Regions from separate parts of the Clostridium bornimense genome, predicted to be linked through region 1. Evidence: predicted binding sites of a transcription regulator. Region 1 holds the regulator's gene; each other region holds the start of a gene.

What was found. Region 1 encodes Rex, which represses fermentation and respiration genes when NADH is low (regulators of the CRP and FNR family bind a similar motif). Its sites were predicted from a motif close to ATTGTTAANNNNTTAACAAT; they were not measured.
Region 2: a site for Rex is predicted at 3,783-3,802, ahead of adhE (bifunctional acetaldehyde-CoA/alcohol dehydrogenase). Genes of this name have one in related genera too.
Region 3: a site for Rex is predicted at 2,018-2,037, ahead of CM240_RS03530 (DUF1002 domain-containing protein). Genes of this name have one in related genera too.

What each region holds. Positions count from the first base shown of each region.
Region 1 covers NZ_HG917868.1:1,303,518-1,309,204, forward strand. Annotated here, with positions in the region: gene CM240_RS05740 (alanine/glycine:cation symporter family protein) at 1-226, shown strand, start outside; gene CM240_RS05745 (polysaccharide deacetylase family protein) at 277-1,131, opposite strand; gene abc-f (ribosomal protection-like ABC-F family protein) at 1,145-3,061, opposite strand; gene CM240_RS05755 (redox-sensing transcriptional repressor Rex) at 3,225-3,851, shown strand; gene CM240_RS05760 (short-chain-enoyl-CoA hydratase) at 3,980-4,765, shown strand; gene CM240_RS05765 (acyl-CoA dehydrogenase) at 4,784-5,687, shown strand, end outside.
Region 2 covers NZ_HG917868.1:2,017,395-2,023,081, forward strand. Annotated here, with positions in the region: gene CM240_RS09085 (ABC-F family ATP-binding cassette domain-containing protein) at 1-97, opposite strand, end outside; gene CM240_RS16900 (GNAT family N-acetyltransferase) at 135-632, opposite strand; gene adhE (bifunctional acetaldehyde-CoA/alcohol dehydrogenase) at 1,021-3,606, opposite strand; gene CM240_RS09100 (AbgT family transporter) at 4,422-5,687, opposite strand, start outside.
Region 3 covers NZ_HG917868.1:782,247-787,933, forward strand. Annotated here, with positions in the region: gene htpG (molecular chaperone HtpG) at 1-1,676, shown strand, start outside; gene CM240_RS03530 (DUF1002 domain-containing protein) at 2,194-3,423, shown strand; gene CM240_RS03535 (hypothetical protein) at 3,552-4,334, shown strand; gene CM240_RS03540 (HD domain-containing protein) at 4,351-4,824, shown strand; gene CM240_RS03545 (DUF3892 domain-containing protein) at 4,932-5,231, shown strand; gene CM240_RS03550 (O-acetylhomoserine aminocarboxypropyltransferase/cysteine synthase family protein) at 5,328-5,687, shown strand, end outside.

The DNA.
Region 1 (5,687 bases):
TATTTTTGGGATAAATGGAATTAAGCCATATAGATATATTTATATAGCATTAGTAGCGATAGGTGCATTTTTACCACTAAATTTAATATTTATAATGGCAGATATAGTAAATGGATTAATGGCTATACCAAATTTAATAGCGTTAATAGGCTTGAGTGGAGTAGTTGCTTATGAAACAAAGAAATATTTTGAAGATATAAAGGAAGAGAAGGTTAATATAGAATAAATTAAGGCTATTGTAGAACATAGATTGTTGTTTTACAATAGCTCTTTTTATTAATTTATGAAAGTTTGAAAATTACTTTTAAAGGATTCTAAAGACATTGGAGATATCCTAACTCTTTTTAATGAAGTTAATCCTTGACTTATATTAGCCAAACCTGGTTCAGTTGTTACTGCTAATTTAATCCCTAAAGAAGATACAATATTTTTAGTAGATTCATCATATCTACCAACTGGATAGCAAATAAATTTACTATCTATATTTAAATTTTCTTTAAGAAAGTTTTGAGCATTTTTTATAGATGATATTTTAGCATCATCACTAATATTTTTTAGTTCTTGATGATTTGAAGTGTGGCTTTCGATTATCATTCCATTAGAATACATTTCTTTCAACATATCAATATTCATAAATCCAGGTTTTGTACCGATATAATCAGTGATAACAAAGAAATTGCCTATTAGTCCATATTTCTGTAAAATTGGATATGCGTTAATATAATTATCATCATATCCATCATCAAAAGTAATTACTACAGGTTTTGCAGGAACATTACCAGTAGTTAATGAATAATACAATTCATCTAAAGATAATGAAGTAAAACCATTGTCGTGAAGCCAAGCCATTTCACTTTCAAATTCAGAAGGAGATACTAATAATGTATTAGATGGATCTCTATCTGAAATTGAGTGATACATTAAAATAGGTATAAAAGTATCAGAAATAGGCTTAGATACATAATTCAAAGATTTTTTTAATTCAATCCTTGAAGATACTATATTATTAACATTCAAGTTATCATAAGATAATTTTGAATCTAAATTTGAATACTTTATATATGAAGTAGAAAGCAATATACAAAGTATTAATGAAATTACAGTTGAGATAATAAAAATATATTTTTTCATAAAACCCCCAAATTTATAAAGATAATTCTTCCCAACTAGAATATAAAGATTCTAATTTTTCTTCATTAAGTTTAATTTCATTATTTACTTCAATAGATTTTTCTGGGTTGCTGTAAATTTCTTCTAAGCATAATTGCTCGTTTAGGGTCTTTAAAATATCTTCAACATTAGATATTTCTTCTTCAATCTTTTTTAATGTTTTCTTTTTTTCTCGCTGAGCTCTTTCTTCTTCACGTTTCTTTTTCTTTTCAGCTATTATTTTTGTTTTAGTTTTTCCATCAAAAGTATCTTCTAGTTCAAATCTCGTTGGATTTGTTTTCTTTTCTATATAGTATGAATAATTCCCCAGATATTCTTTCATTTGAAATTCTTCTAATTCATAAATTCTATCAACGACTTTATTTAAGAAATATCTGTCATGAGAAATTACCAATATAGTGCCATCATATCCTAAAATGGCATCTTCTAGAGCTTCTCTAGAAGGAATATCTAAGTGATTAGTAGGCTCATCTAATAATAAAAAATTGCTTTGAGATAGCATAAGTTTTAATAGATTAATTCTACATTTTTCTCCTCCACTAAGATATTTTATCTCTTTAAAAACATCATCGCCTCTAAATAAAAATGCAGCTAGGGCACTACGAATTTCTGTAGTAGTAAGTTCAGGAAAATCATCCCAAACCTCATCAATAATAGTCTTATCTAAGCATAAGTTCTTTTGCTCTTGATCATAATATCCAATATTAACATTTTTACCTAATACAGCAATTCCAGAGTCTTTAGGTATTACACCTCTTATTATGTTAAATAGGGTAGTTTTACCACGACCATTTTCACCGATAATTGCAGTTTTATATCCTTTTTTTATCTCAAAACTGATATTAGAAAATAAATTTTTAGTTTCAAATTTCTTACTAAGATTTTCAACATGAAGAACATCGTTACCACTTTTAACAGAGGTTAAGAAAGTAATTCTAGCAGAAGGTCCTTCTTTAACAGGTGCCTTTATACGTTCAATTTTATCTAAAGATTTTTGTCTACTTTCTGCAGCTTTAATAGATTTTTCCCTATTAAAAGATCTATATTTTTTAATAATTTCTTCTTGCCTTTTTATTTCTTCTTGTTGAAGATTATACGCCTTTAAATCAGCTTCATATGCTTTTTTCTTTTCTTCTAAAGAGTTTGTATAATTTCCATTATATATTCTACAGGTACCATTGAATACTTCCATAGTTTTATTTGTTATAGCATCTAAGAAATATCTATCATGAGAAATTATAATAAGAGTACCTTTATAATCTTTTAAATAATTTTCAAGCCAATTAATAGCATCTAAATCTAAATGATTTGTAGGTTCATCTAAAAGAAGGATATCTGGATTTGTTAATAATAATTTACAAAGAGCTACACGAGTTTTTTGTCCTCCACTTAATATAGATATATTTTTATTAAAATCAGCTTCATTAAAGCCAAGCCCTTTAAGTACTTTTGATATATCACCTTTATAAGTATATCCACCTTTTATTGAATATAGTTCAGTAAGTGTGGTAAATTTGCTAATAAGTTTATCATGATAATCTGAATTACTTTCATCATAAGGTTCTTTTAATTTTTCTTCCAAATCAAGTAGTTGCTTTTCTATTGATAGCAATTCATCGAAGACAGAAAGCAATTCACTGTAAATAGTATTATCACTATGTAACGAGAGATGTTGAGATAGATATCCCACTTTTTTATTTTTATCTATAAAACATTCACCGGAATCATAGGACAATTCACCAGAGATTATTTTAAACAAAGTAGATTTACCAGCACCATTGGCACCTATTAATCCTAATTTTTCCCCTTCATTTAAGGAAAAAGTTATATTTTCTAGTATTACATTTATTCCATAGCTTTTATGGATGTCTTTACAACTAATGACAAACAAAATAATCACCTCTAAGATATTGTACTATTATAAAGAGTTTTTTTGTAGATGTTTTTAAATTATAGTATAAATTTATATTTTAAAATTGTATAATTAAAAGATGTAGATAATTATTTAACAATCTAGTGATTTATATAAGTCATTTAATATAGGGAGTGAAAACATGGATAAAAAAAAGATTTCTATGGCAGTAGTGAGGAGATTGCCAAAATATCAAAGATATTTAAAAGAATTGATGGTGAATGATGTTGATAGAATCTCTTCTAAGGAGCTTTCGGAAAAAATTGGTTTTACTGCATCGCAGATAAGACAAGATTTAAACTGTTTTGGAGATTTTGGTCAACAAGGATATGGATATAATGTAAAGGATCTATATAATAAAATATGTGAAATTTTAGGATTAAATAGAGAATATAGCACTATAATTATCGGAGCTGGTAATATTGGTCAGGCTGTGGCCAATTATATGAATTTTGATAAATTAGGATTTAAGTTAACGGGGATTTTTGATATTAATCCTAAATTAATCGGGCTAAAAATTAGAGATATAGAAATAATGGATACTGATTATTTAGATAAATTTTTAAAAGAATCAAAAGTGGATATAGCAATTTTATGTGTACCTAAAAATAGTGCTCAGAGAATTACTAATGTATTAATCGATGGTGGAGTTCAAGGTTTATGGAATTTCGCTCCTGTAGATTTAGTGGTTCCTGAAAACATAATTGTAGAAAATGTACATTTAAGTGAAAGTTTATTAACAATATCTTATCTTATGAACAGGAGATAAAAATTGTATTGAAATCTATATCATTGGAAGATATAATATAATATGTAAGTATTATATATACTTTGGGGGTAAATTTTTTTAATTATATTTGTTATTTGTTTAACAAATTTTAAGTAGGAGGATTAGTCATGGAGTTAAAGAATGTAATCCTTGAGAAAGAGGATAATATTGCTGTTGTAACTATCAATAGACCTAAGGCATTAAATGCATTAAATAGTGAAACATTAAAAGAATTAGACTTAGTGTTTACAACTATAGAAAATGATGATGATGTTTTAGCCGTTGTTTTAACAGGAGCAGGTGAAAAAGCATTTGTTGCTGGAGCAGACATATCTGAGATGAAAGATATGACAGTTCTTCAAGGAAGAAATTTTGGGAAACTTGGGAATAATGTATTTAGAAAAATCGAAACATTATCAAAACCTGTTATTGCAGCAGTAAATGGTTTTGCGTTAGGCGGTGGTTGTGAACTTTCAATGGCATGTGATATAAGAATCGCATCAAATAAAGCTAAATTTGGGCAACCAGAAGTTGGGTTAGGTATTACACCAGGATTTGGTGGAACTCAAAGATTATCTAGATTAGTTGGTATGGGGATGGCTAAAGAGCTAGTATATACTGCAAAAGTAATAAAAGCAGATGAAGCATTAAGAATAGGTCTTGTAAATTCTATTCATGAGCCAGAAGAATTACTTAATAATGCAAAAGCTTTAGCTAAGACAATAGCTAGTAATGCACCAATAGCGGTTAAGTTATGTAAAGAAGCTATTAATAGAGGTATGCAAGTAGATATAGATACAGCATTAGCTTTTGAATCAGAAGCATTTGGTGAATGTTTCTCAACAGAAGATCAAACTGATGCAATGACAGCATTTGTAGAAAAAAGAAAATTAGATAGATTTAAAAATAAATAATAGGGGGTAAGGGACAATATGGATTTCGCATTGACAAAGGAACAAAAGTTCATTCAAAAGATGGTAAGGGAATTTGCTGAAAATGAAGTAAAACCATTAGCAGCGGAAATAGATGAAACAGAAAGATTCCCTATGGAAACTGTAGAAAAAATGGCTAAATTAAATATGATGGGAATTCCGTTTGCTACAGATTATGAAGGAGCAGGTGGAGATACATTATCTTATATTATAGCTGTTGAAGAATTATCAAAAGTATGTGGTACAACAGGGGTTATTTTGTCAGCTCATACTTCATTATGTGCATCATTAATCAATCAACACGGAAATAAAGATCAAAAAGCTAAGTACTTACCAGATTTAGCTTCCGGAAGAAAAATTGGTGCTTTTGGATTAACAGAGCCAAATGCTGGAACTGATGCGGCAGGTCAACAAACTACAGCTGTATTAGAAGGAGATCATTATGTTTTAAATGGATCAAAAATATTTATAACAAATGGTGGAGTTGCTGATACTTTTGTTGTATTTGCTATGACTGATAAGAGCAAAGGAACTAAGGGAATATCTGCATTTATAATAGAAAAAGGATTCAAAGGTTTTTCTATAGGAAAAGTTGAAAATAAATTAGGTATAAGAGCATCATCAACTACTGAACTTATTTTTGAAGATTGTATAGTTCCAAAGGAAAATTTAGTTGGACAAGAAGGTAAGGGATTTGGAATAGCAATGAAGACTCTTGATGGAGGAAGAATTGGTATTGCTGCTCAAGCTTTAGGAATTGCAGAAGGAGCATTTAATGAAGCAAAGGCTTATATGAAGGAAAGAAAGCAATTTGGTAGGAGCTTAGATAAATTCCAAGGATTACAATGGATGATGGCTGATATGGATGTAGCTATTGAATCAGCTAGACATTTAGTATACTTAG
Region 2 (5,687 bases), 710 kb from region 1:
TAACTCCGTAGCAATTACCTGCAGTAAATTTTAAATTAACATCTTCAAATAATTTTTTATCTCCGTATCGTAAACTTACATTTGTAACTGTTATCATTAATTTATCACCTTTTCTATGAAATATAGTCTTCCTATTATACCATAGTTTTTTCTGTATTAATACCCTTCTCTATTACTACATACCTACTTACTTCTCTAACCATAGGTATTAGTGTTAACATACTCTCCTGTGATACTATAAGCTCTCCACTACGATAAAATCCTAATCTCTCATAGAATTTTAGAGAACTTTCTCTTGAGTTTAATTCTAATTTTTTTATATCTAACTCTAAACATCTTTCTATAAGACTGTTTATTAATTGCTTTCCAAATCCTTGCTTCAAATATTTCTTTGTAACAAATACTCTTGATATCTTTCCAATATCATCTTCTACAGTAAGTCTGCAATAAGCAACTAAATTATCTCCATCATAACCAGCAAAATGCATACTTTTTTTATCATATTCTATATCTGCCATTTCATGATAATGATTTTTCTCACAATCTTTAAATAGAGCTTCATATCTCGCAAATTTTATTTCTTCATACTCTTTTGAATACATTTCTATAAATCTAAACTCTACATCCTTCAAGGCTAATTCCCCCAATACAAGTTTAATACTTTAATTTCTAAGCTCCGAAATAAATTTATTTTTAAATTTTTCTTACTTATTATAATATCATTATTATGAATAAAGTTACATAGTTTTTGTATATTTATTAACACTTTTTTGTATCCTATTCTCTCCATTCCATCTTACACAATAAAAAAGTATTATAAAATTTTTCGCCATCCTATAATACTTCTCTTTTTATTAATATATTTTATTCTTCTTCTAGTGTTCTAGCTGCAAAATTATATATCACATTCTCTTCTTTGTCAATATGATATTTTAATAATGGATAATTGCGAATAAAAAAAGAGGCTCACAATCAAATTTTATATTTGTGATTGCAATAACCTCTTTTTTAGCTATTGTATTATATTACATCATATGCATTTATATACATCTCTTTTATTTCACTTATTAACGGATATCTTGGATTTGCTCCTGTACATTGATCATCAAAAGCCTGAACGCACATTTCATCTAATGTTGAATAGAAAACTTCTTCCTTAATTCCAGCATCTTTTATACTCTTTGGCATATCTACCTTAGATTTTAACTCTTCAATTGCATTAATTAATTTTTCTATTTTTTCATCCTCATTATTTCCACCAAGATTTAAGAAATCTGCAATTCTAGCATATCTAGCTTTTACATTTGGATATTTATATTGTGGAAATGCTGCTTGTTTTCTTGGATTCTCCACAGCATTAAATTTAATTACTTCATTAATTAATAATGCATTAGCAACTCCATGTGGTACATGATGGAAAGCACCTAATTTATGAGCCATTGAATGACAAACTCCTAAGAAAGCATTAGCAAATGCCATTCCTGCCATAGTTGCTGCATGAGCCATTTTTTCTCTTGCTTTAACATTTGTAGTTCCCTCTTCATAAGCTTGTGGTAAATACTTAAATATTATTCTTATCGCCTCTAATGCTAATCCATTAGTATATTCAGACGCAAGTACTGAAGCCATAGCTTCTATAGCATGAGTTAATGCATCTATACCAGAAGCCGCTGTTAATCCTTTTGGCATATTCATCATAAGCTCTGCATCGACTATAGCCATGTCTGGAGTAAGAGCATAATCTGCCAATGGATATTTTACACCTGTTTTCTCATCTGTAATAACTGCAAAAGGAGTAACTTCTGACCCTGTTCCAGCAGAAGTAGGAACAGCTATCATCATAGCCTTTTCACCCATAGTTGGGAACTTATATACTCTCTTTCTAATATCCATAAATCTCATAGCTAAATCTTCAAATTTAACTTCTGGATGTTCATATAAAACCCACATAATTTTAGCCGCATCCATTGGTGACCCACCACCAACGGCGATAATTGTATCTGGTCCAAAAGACTTCATTTCTTCCGCACCTTTTCTTGCTATCTCAAGAGTTGGATCTGGTGCCACATCAAAGAATACTTTAAAATCTATATCCATCTCTCTTAATACATCTGTAATTTTATCTATATATCCTAAAGAATATAACACTTTATCAGTGACGATAAATGCCTTTTTCTTTTTCATATCTTTTAGTTCTTGTAATGCTACAGGCATACATCCAAATTTGAAGTAAACTTTTTCAGGTACTCTAAACCAAAGCATATTTTCTCTCCTCTCAGCTACTGACTTAACATTTAATAAATGCTTAACTCCTACATTTTCTGAAACAGAGTTACCACCCCATGAACCACAACCAAGTGTAAGTGATGGTGCAAGTTTAAAGTTGTATAAGTCACCGATAGCTCCTTGAGCTGCTGGCATATTTACAATTGTTCTACCAGTTTTCATTCTAGCTCCAAACGCCTTAATTTTTTCCCTCTCAGTGTTTTGATCTGCATATAAAACTGATGTATGACCAAAACCTCCAAGTTCCACAAGTCTAGCCGCCTTGTCTAAAGCTTCTTTAAAATCTTTTACTCTATACATCGCAAGGATTGGTGATAATTTTTCATGTGAAAATGGCTCTTCTAATTCTACTGATTCTACTTCACCAATTAATACTTTTGTATTCTCTGGAACATTAATGCCAGCTAATTCTGCTATTTTAACCGCTGATTGTCCAACAATTTTAGCATTTAAAACACCATTTATAAGAATTACCTCTCTAACTTTATCTACTTCATCTTCTTTTAATATATATGCTCCTCTTTCAAGAAACTCTTCTCTTACTTTATCATAAATATCATCTAATACTACTACTGATTGTTCAGATGCGCATATTACACCATTATCAAAAGTTTTTGATAATAATATTGATGAAACAGCCATTTTAATATGAGCCGACGAATCTATAATAGCTGGAGTATTTCCTGCACCTACACCAATAGCTGGCTTTCCTGATGAATAAGCAGCCCTTACCATACCTGGTCCTCCAGTTGCTAAAGTTATATCTGCTTCTCTCATCAGTGTTTGTGAAAGTTCCACTGATGGTTCATCAATCCATCCAATAATCCCCTCTGGCGCTCCTGCCTTAACTGCAGCTTCATAAACTATTCTTGCTGCCTTGATAGTAGCACCTTTAGCTCTTGGATGTGGTGAAAAGATTATACCATTTCTAGTTTTTAAAGCTATTAATGCTTTAAATATAGCTGTTGACGTTGGATTCGTTGTCGGTACTACAGCTGCAACTACTCCTATTGGCTCTGCAATCTTAGTAATTCCGAAAAACTCATCTTTTTCTATTACTCCACAAGTTTTTTCATCTTTATATTGATTATAAATATATTCTGATGCAAAATGGTTTTTTATAACCTTATCTTCTAAAATCCCCATTCCACTTTCTTCTACCGCAAGCTTAGCTAATTGGATTCTAGCATTATTTGCAGCTATAGCACTTTGTCTAAAAATTTCATCTACTTGTTCTTGTGAAAATGTCGAAAATACTTTTTGCGCTTCTCTTACTTCTTCAATTTTCTCCATTAGCTCTTCAATATTTCTAACTTCCATGACACCCTCCTAAAATTTAGCTTTTGATTACATTTATATAACTCTTAAAAAGATTTTATCATAATTTTCTCACAATTTAAACTATTTCAACAATATTATCTTTATTTTTTTGAAATAGTTTTCAAATTTCATGTATTCTATTGAAAATATATTTTATAAATTACATTTTATTCATGAATATAAATTTATTAACAAACACTAACTTATAATCTCAATTTTCACCACTACTTAATTAGAACATATATCAATATGAACTTTTACTATATATAAATCTAACACTTATAATCTATTGGATGTCATAATAGCAAATGAAAATTTCTGAGCGATAGTTCATTTTATTATGGCACAGGACACAAGTAAGGTAAAAATTCCTCTTTACGAGGAATTTTATTATAGTCCTGCGGACAGCAAAATGTTTTCATATTTACTATAGAATATAATTTGTAACCACAGCTTCATGAAAGTGCAACTTTCATGAGCCCTCTTTATTGACTTGTATATCAACTATAATATAAATAAGAAACATATTCTAACTTATAACATTTAACTTAACACTTAAAATTTCATAAATTCAGTAGTAATTTCCTTTATCACCATACACTTCCATATCCATGTGCCCTATCAAATTTATAAAAAAAACTGCCACACTCTTCATACACCAGATCTAACCATAAATGCGCTTTGTAAATTGCAAATTAAAAAAAGGATTCCGTCCTAAAACGAAATCCTCATAAATTATATAAATTTCACACCTGTGACTTGTGACCTGACACCTTAACCTGTGCCATGTGCCTTACCACCTGTGACCTGACAGCCTATCCTAAAAATATTGGTGCACCTGGTCCAAGTGGCAATCCAATTAAATACCACACTATTAGAAGGATTGTCCATCCAATAGTAAATACAATTGAATAAGGAACCATTGTTGATATTAGTGTACCCATACCTGCTTTTTTATCATATTTCTGAAGCGTTACTGCTATAAGTGCAAAGTACGTCATAAGTGGAGTAATCAGATTTGTTACTGAGTCCCCGATTCTAAATGCAACTTGTGTTGCTTCTGGAGATAATCCGATTCCCATGAATATTGGTATAAATATTGGTGCCATTATTGCCCACTTTGCTGATGCTGATCCCATAAATAAGTTTATGAATCCACACATTAATATAAAGCAAACTAATAAAGGTAACCCTTGGAAGTTTAATGATTGTAATAACTCTGCTCCCTTAACAGCAATAAGTGTTCCTACATTTGTATAGTTAAAATAGTTAACAAATTGTGCTGCAAAGAATACCATAACAACATAGCTTGACATTGATTTTATTGACATTGATAATGCTTTTTCAACGTCTTTATCATTTCTAATAGTTTTCGCACCTATACCATAAGCTATACCTGGTACTATAAATGCTAAAAGTATTATTACTACAATAGAATCCATGAATGGAGAACCTGCTGCTATTAACTCACCAGCTTCACTTCTTAAAATTCCATTTGAAGGAATTGTCATAGCTAAAATTATAACAGTTAAAACTATAAATGAAATTAATGCAAATCTTAAACCTCTTTTTTCATCTTTAGTGATTGTCGTAACATTTTCATTTTCATCTATTTTACCTTCATATTTTCCAAGTCTAGGCTCAACAATTTTCTGTGTAACAATAGTACCTAAAATAACTATTAGTACTACTGAAACTGCCATAAAGAAATAGTTAGCCATTGGAGATACAAAATAATTTGGATCTGCTATCTTTGCTGCCTCTGTAGAAATACCTGAAAGTAATGGATCTATTGTTCCTAAAATTAAATTAGCACTGAATCCACCAGAAACCCCTGCAAAAGCTGCTGCAAGTCCTGCAATTGGATTTCTTCCAAAAGAACCAAAAATAATTGCTCCAAGTGGTACTAATACTATATAACCTGCATCTCCGGCTACATTAGACATAACCCCTGCAAAAACTACTACTGCCGTTATTAATCCCTTAGGTGTGCTAAGAACTAATTTCTTAATCATTGCAGAAATAAGTCCTACTTGTTCAGCTAGTCCAACTCCTAACATTGGAACAAGTACTGAACCTAG
Region 3 (5,687 bases), 520 kb from region 1:
AAGATAATAGAACTATAAAAATCTCTGATACTGGTATAGGTATGACAAAAGAAGAATTAGATGATAATCTTGGAGTTATAGCTAAAAGTGGTTCTTTAAAATTTAAGAAAGAAAATGATACTGAAGATGGTCATGATATAATTGGTCAATTTGGTGTAGGTTTCTATTCTGCATTTTTAGTAGCAGATACAGTAACAGTTATTAGTAAAGCTTTTGGTAGTGATGAAGCTTATAAATGGGAGTCAAAAGGGGTTGAAGGATATACAATAGAACCATGTGAAAAGGACTCTGCTGGTACGGATATAATTCTTAAGATAAAAGAAAATAATGAAGATGAAAATTATGATGAATATTTAGAAGAATATACAATTAAATCTATAATTAAAAAGTATTCTGATTTTATAAGATATCCTATTAAGATGGATGTTACAGAAAGAAAATTAAAAGAAGGTACAGAAAATGAATATGAAGATATTATAGAAGAAAAAACTATAAATAGTAGAGTACCAATTTGGAGAAAAAATAAAAATGAATTGACTGATGAAGACTATGATAATTTCTATGCTGAAAAGCATTATGGTTATGATAAGCCAATAAAACATATACATGTAAGTGTTGATGGAATGGTAAGTTATAATTCTATATTATATATTCCAGAAAAGACACCATATGATTTCTATACAAAAGATTATGAAAAAGGTCTAGAACTTTATTCTAATGGTGTTATGATAATGAATAAATGTTCTGATTTAGTCCCAGATTATTTTAGTTTTGTGAAAGGGATAGTAGATTCAGAAGATTTATCACTTAATATTTCCAGAGAAATATTACAACATGATAGACAATTAAAGCTTATAGCTAAAAATATTAAAACACAAATCAAAAATGGATTATTAGATACATTAAAAAATGAAAGAGATAAGTATGAAAAATTCTATAATTCTTTCGGAAGACAATTGAAATATGGTGTATATAGCGAATTCGGTGCTCATAAAGAGGATCTTCAAGATTTATTAATGTTCTATTCTTCAAAAGAAAAGAAGTTAGTAACATTAGATGAATATGTATCAAGAATGCCAGAAGATCAAAAATATATCTATTATGCAGCTGGAGAATCTATTGAAAGAATAGAAAAATTACCACAAACTGAAATGGTATCTGATAAAGGTTATGAAATTTTATACTTTACAGAAGACATCGATGAATTCGCAATTAGAATGTTAATGTCATATAAGGAAAAAGAATTTAAGTCAGTATCTAGTGGAGATTTAGGTATTGAAGATAAAGATCAAGAAGTAACTGAAAGTGAAGAAAAAGAAAATAAAGACTTATTTGAATCTATGAAAACTATTCTAGATGGTAAAGTTAAGACTGTTAAAGCTTCAAAGAGAATGAAGAAATATCCAGTTTGTTTATCAAATGAAGGAGATCTTACTATAGAGATGGAAAAAGTCTTAAATTCTATGCCTAATAATGAAAATGTAAAAGCAGAAAAGGTACTAGAAATTAATATAAATCATGATGTGTTTAAATCTTTAAAAGAAGCTTATGACAATGATAAAGATAAATTTAATTTATATACAAATGTTTTATATAATCAAGCATTACTTATAGAAGGATTACCAATAAATGATCCAGTTGAATTTACTAATAATATATGTAAGATAATGAAATAATGCTAAAGGAGGCTGTCACAATACGATTAAATTTCGTGAGTGCCAGCCTTTTTAACATATAGTAATTAGAGAATAAGTAAGAGGGACTAGTTATGGATGAAATTTCTTTAGAGAATTTCTTAGCTTATAAGTATTGTGTCATCAGTTTGTTATAAAAATTTATTTTATAATTTATAGGATAATGCAGTGTTGTATGTGGCTAATGAAAGCTACCTTTCATATAGATCTGTTATTGCTAATATAAGTAGTAGCAGATCTATTTATTTTAATTGATTTCTATTAAGAATTGTGAAATGCGAATTATCATAAATCTTTTTTGTAATGTAAGTTGTTATTAAGATAATGTTAATAAATTATTAATATAGTTATGATATAATATTTTAGAAAATTTCTACTAATATAAAATGTTTGTCTGTCACTATATTACAAAAATAAACAAAAATTGTGGGAAAATACATAAAACTGTAGTATTATGTATTTGTGGATTAATAATAATTTATTAAGAAGGAGAATAACAATGAAGTTAAAAAAGAGATTGATTTCTTTAGGTCTATGTGTTGCCCTTGTACTTGGAAGTAGTACAGTAGCTTTTGCAGATGGTTCTAGAGTAGTAACATTAGGTGCAAATTTAAATGAAGAACAAAAAGAGAAAATGTTAAAATATTTTGGTGTAGAAGAAAACGAAGTAGTGGTATTAGAAGTTAACAATGAAGAAGAAAGACAATACTTAGAAGGAGTTGCTTCAGAAGCACAAATTGGGACAAAGACTTTTTCATGTTCATATGTAGAACCAAAAGAAGCCGGAAATGGTATAAATGTAAAGACTGCCAATGTTACATGGGTAACAAGTTCTATGGTAGCAACAACACTTTCAACAGCTGGTTTAACTGATGCAGATTGTGTAATTGCAAGTCCATTTGCAGTATCAGGTACAGGTGCATTAACAGGTATAATGAAAGCATTTGAAGATGCTACAGGAGAAAAATTAGATGAAGAGAAGAAAGAATTAGCTTGTGAGGAGTTAATTACTACCGGTGATTTAGGTGATGAGATTGGTCAAGAAAAAGCAACAGGAGTAATTAACGATATAAAGACAGAGATAATAAAAAATGGTACAAGCGATACAAATCAAATAGCTGAAACTATAAATAATGTAACGAATAACTATAATGTAACATTGACTGATGAACAGCAAGCACAGATTCAATCATTGATGGAAAAAATAGCAGAGCAAGATTATGACTATAAAGAAATGAAAGATACATTAAAGGGCATAGGAAAAACAATATCTGATAAATTAGATGCTATGGGTGAAAAAGTAGACAAAGGATTTTTTGATGGAATGAAAGACTGGTTCTCTGGAATAGGAGAATGGTTTACAGGAATATTTAATAGTAATGATAAAGACTCAGGAATTTTAGGAGAAACTAATGATAGCGTTCTTGGAGACAATGTAAAAATTGATTCTACTGATGATACAACTGTTAATGTTGAATCAAATACGGAAGACTCAAATGGAAGTGAAGAAGGATTTTTCAAAAAGATTTGGAACTGGTTCACAGGATTATTTAATGGTGAAGATAGTAGCGATGTAGAAGATACAAATGAAACAAATAATGATTCTACTGAAGAAAGTATCGATAATACAAACAGCAATTCTACTGAAGAAAGTACAGATAATGAAGATAACAACATAGATAGTGGAACTACTAATGATGAAGACTCAAACAATGAAATTACAGAATAGATAGCATTGAAGCTCCAAAATAAGTTTTATTTTGGAGCAGTTTTATATTAAAGGAATAAAAGGTTATTATTAATAATGCTCAAGATAAAAAATGTAAAAAATAAATAAATATGGATAATAGATATTGAATGAATGTAAAAAAATGCTATAATAATATATACAAAGTAGTTATATTTGATTGGGGTGAATATATGGGTGGAGAATATAATTGCAATGAAGTAATAGATATTATAAACATTTTGAATAAACATAATGCTGGAAGTAAATTAAGTTTAGAATATATAATGACATGTTTAAATAGATATGAAAAAGTAGCAAAGGAATTATCAGATGAAGACGATGATATAAGAGATTGGATTATCATTGGAGATGTACTTTATAATATTTCAAATTATTATTTAGGATACAAAAGTAAATATGATAAAGATAAATATGTTATGGATCGGATATTTAAAGATTTATACATATTAGAGATACATTTGGATAAAATAAAAATAGGAAGAAAGTTTAATAAAAAACTAATAAAGAAATTTATTAGCAATCTTAAAATTTTTAATAAAGAAGAAGTTTTATTAAAACGAATTAATATTAATAGATTTTATTATGATAACATTGATAATAATGATGAAATAAAAAAAATATTGGATAAATATTTAAAATATAAAATTATAGATGAAGAAATTGAAATTCATAAAAAGGAATTTTATTTATTTATAGAGATGTGGAAAGATAGTAAGATAAAATCTCTTCTAAAATATGATACAGAGTTATATTTTAGATTAATAAGTATATTTGAAAAATTAGACTATTTAAAAGATGAAGAAGTTACTAAAGAAAATTTAAGAAGACAAATATCAATTATTGATAAGGAATTATATCCATTATTAGATGAATATACTAATAGTAAGTAGAATGAGGGTTTGATATATGCTATTAAAAGAAAAAGAAATAGATTATTATATGGAATGTATAGAAGAATTCATGGAATTAGAAGAGTTTAGGTCCATGAATACATTTATTCAACATGGAAAAGTATCTTGTCTTGAACATAGTTTATCTGTAGCATATTATAGCTATTTTCTAAGTAGAAAATTTCATATTAATGTTGATGCTAGAAGTCTTATTAGAGGAGCTGCATTACATGATTTCTTTTTGTATGATTGGCATATAAAAGAAGGGCGTAAAAAATGGCATGGATTTAGACATCCTAAAATAGCATATGATAATGCTATTAAATATTTTGATATAAACGATACGGAAAGAGATATAATATTAAAACATATGTGGCCGTTAACAATTAAAATACCTAGATCTAAAGAAGCATTTATTGTATCATTAGTTGATAAGATATGTTCTATTGCAGAAACATTTAGGATATATCCATCTTTGATTTCTCCATAAACAAGAATATTATAATAACAAAAAAATCTTCATATGTTTATGTATATGAATAATAAATGATAACTTGGAAAAGATAATACCACAAAAGTAATTTGGAGGTGTTATTTATGGATGAGAATCATGATGGAATGATGGGGGGATTACCTGTTAATATTAACAAAGAAGTACCTACAGCCAGCAGTGATGCTAAGTCAATAACAGCTTTGATAAAACATTCAGGAGATGTGATAGGGTATCAACTTTCAGATGGTGCTAAGGTGTCAAAAGAAGAAGCTATTAATATAGCTAGGTCTGGAGGAATATCTGGGGTAGCTATAAGTACTAGAAATGGAGAAGAATATTTAAGAAGTTTGCCAGATCAAAGTGAAGGTAATAATTTAAGTTCTTTACCATCTATAAAAGAATAAAGGTAGTTATACTAACCGTAGATTTAATAAAATCTACGGTTATTTTAAAATCAATGTTATAATATTACATAAACAATATAAAAAGGGGGCTATTCAATGAATATTGAAACAAAGTGTTTACATGAAGGATATAAACCAAGAAATGGGGAGCCATTATCTTTACCAATATATCAAAGTACTACTTACAATTATGAATCTACAGAACATATTGGAAAGTTATTTGATCTTACAGTTGAAGGACATATGTATTCGAGAATATCTAATCCTACCGTTGCTGCAGTAGAAGAAAAAATTGCAGCATTAGAAGGTGGAGTAGGAGCTCTATGCACTACATCAGGACAAGCAGCAATATTAATAAGTCTTCTTAATATTTTAAGTGCTGGGGACCATTTTATTAGTGCATCAAAGATATATGGAGGAACAATAAACTTATTTTCTGTTACGTTAAAAAAATTT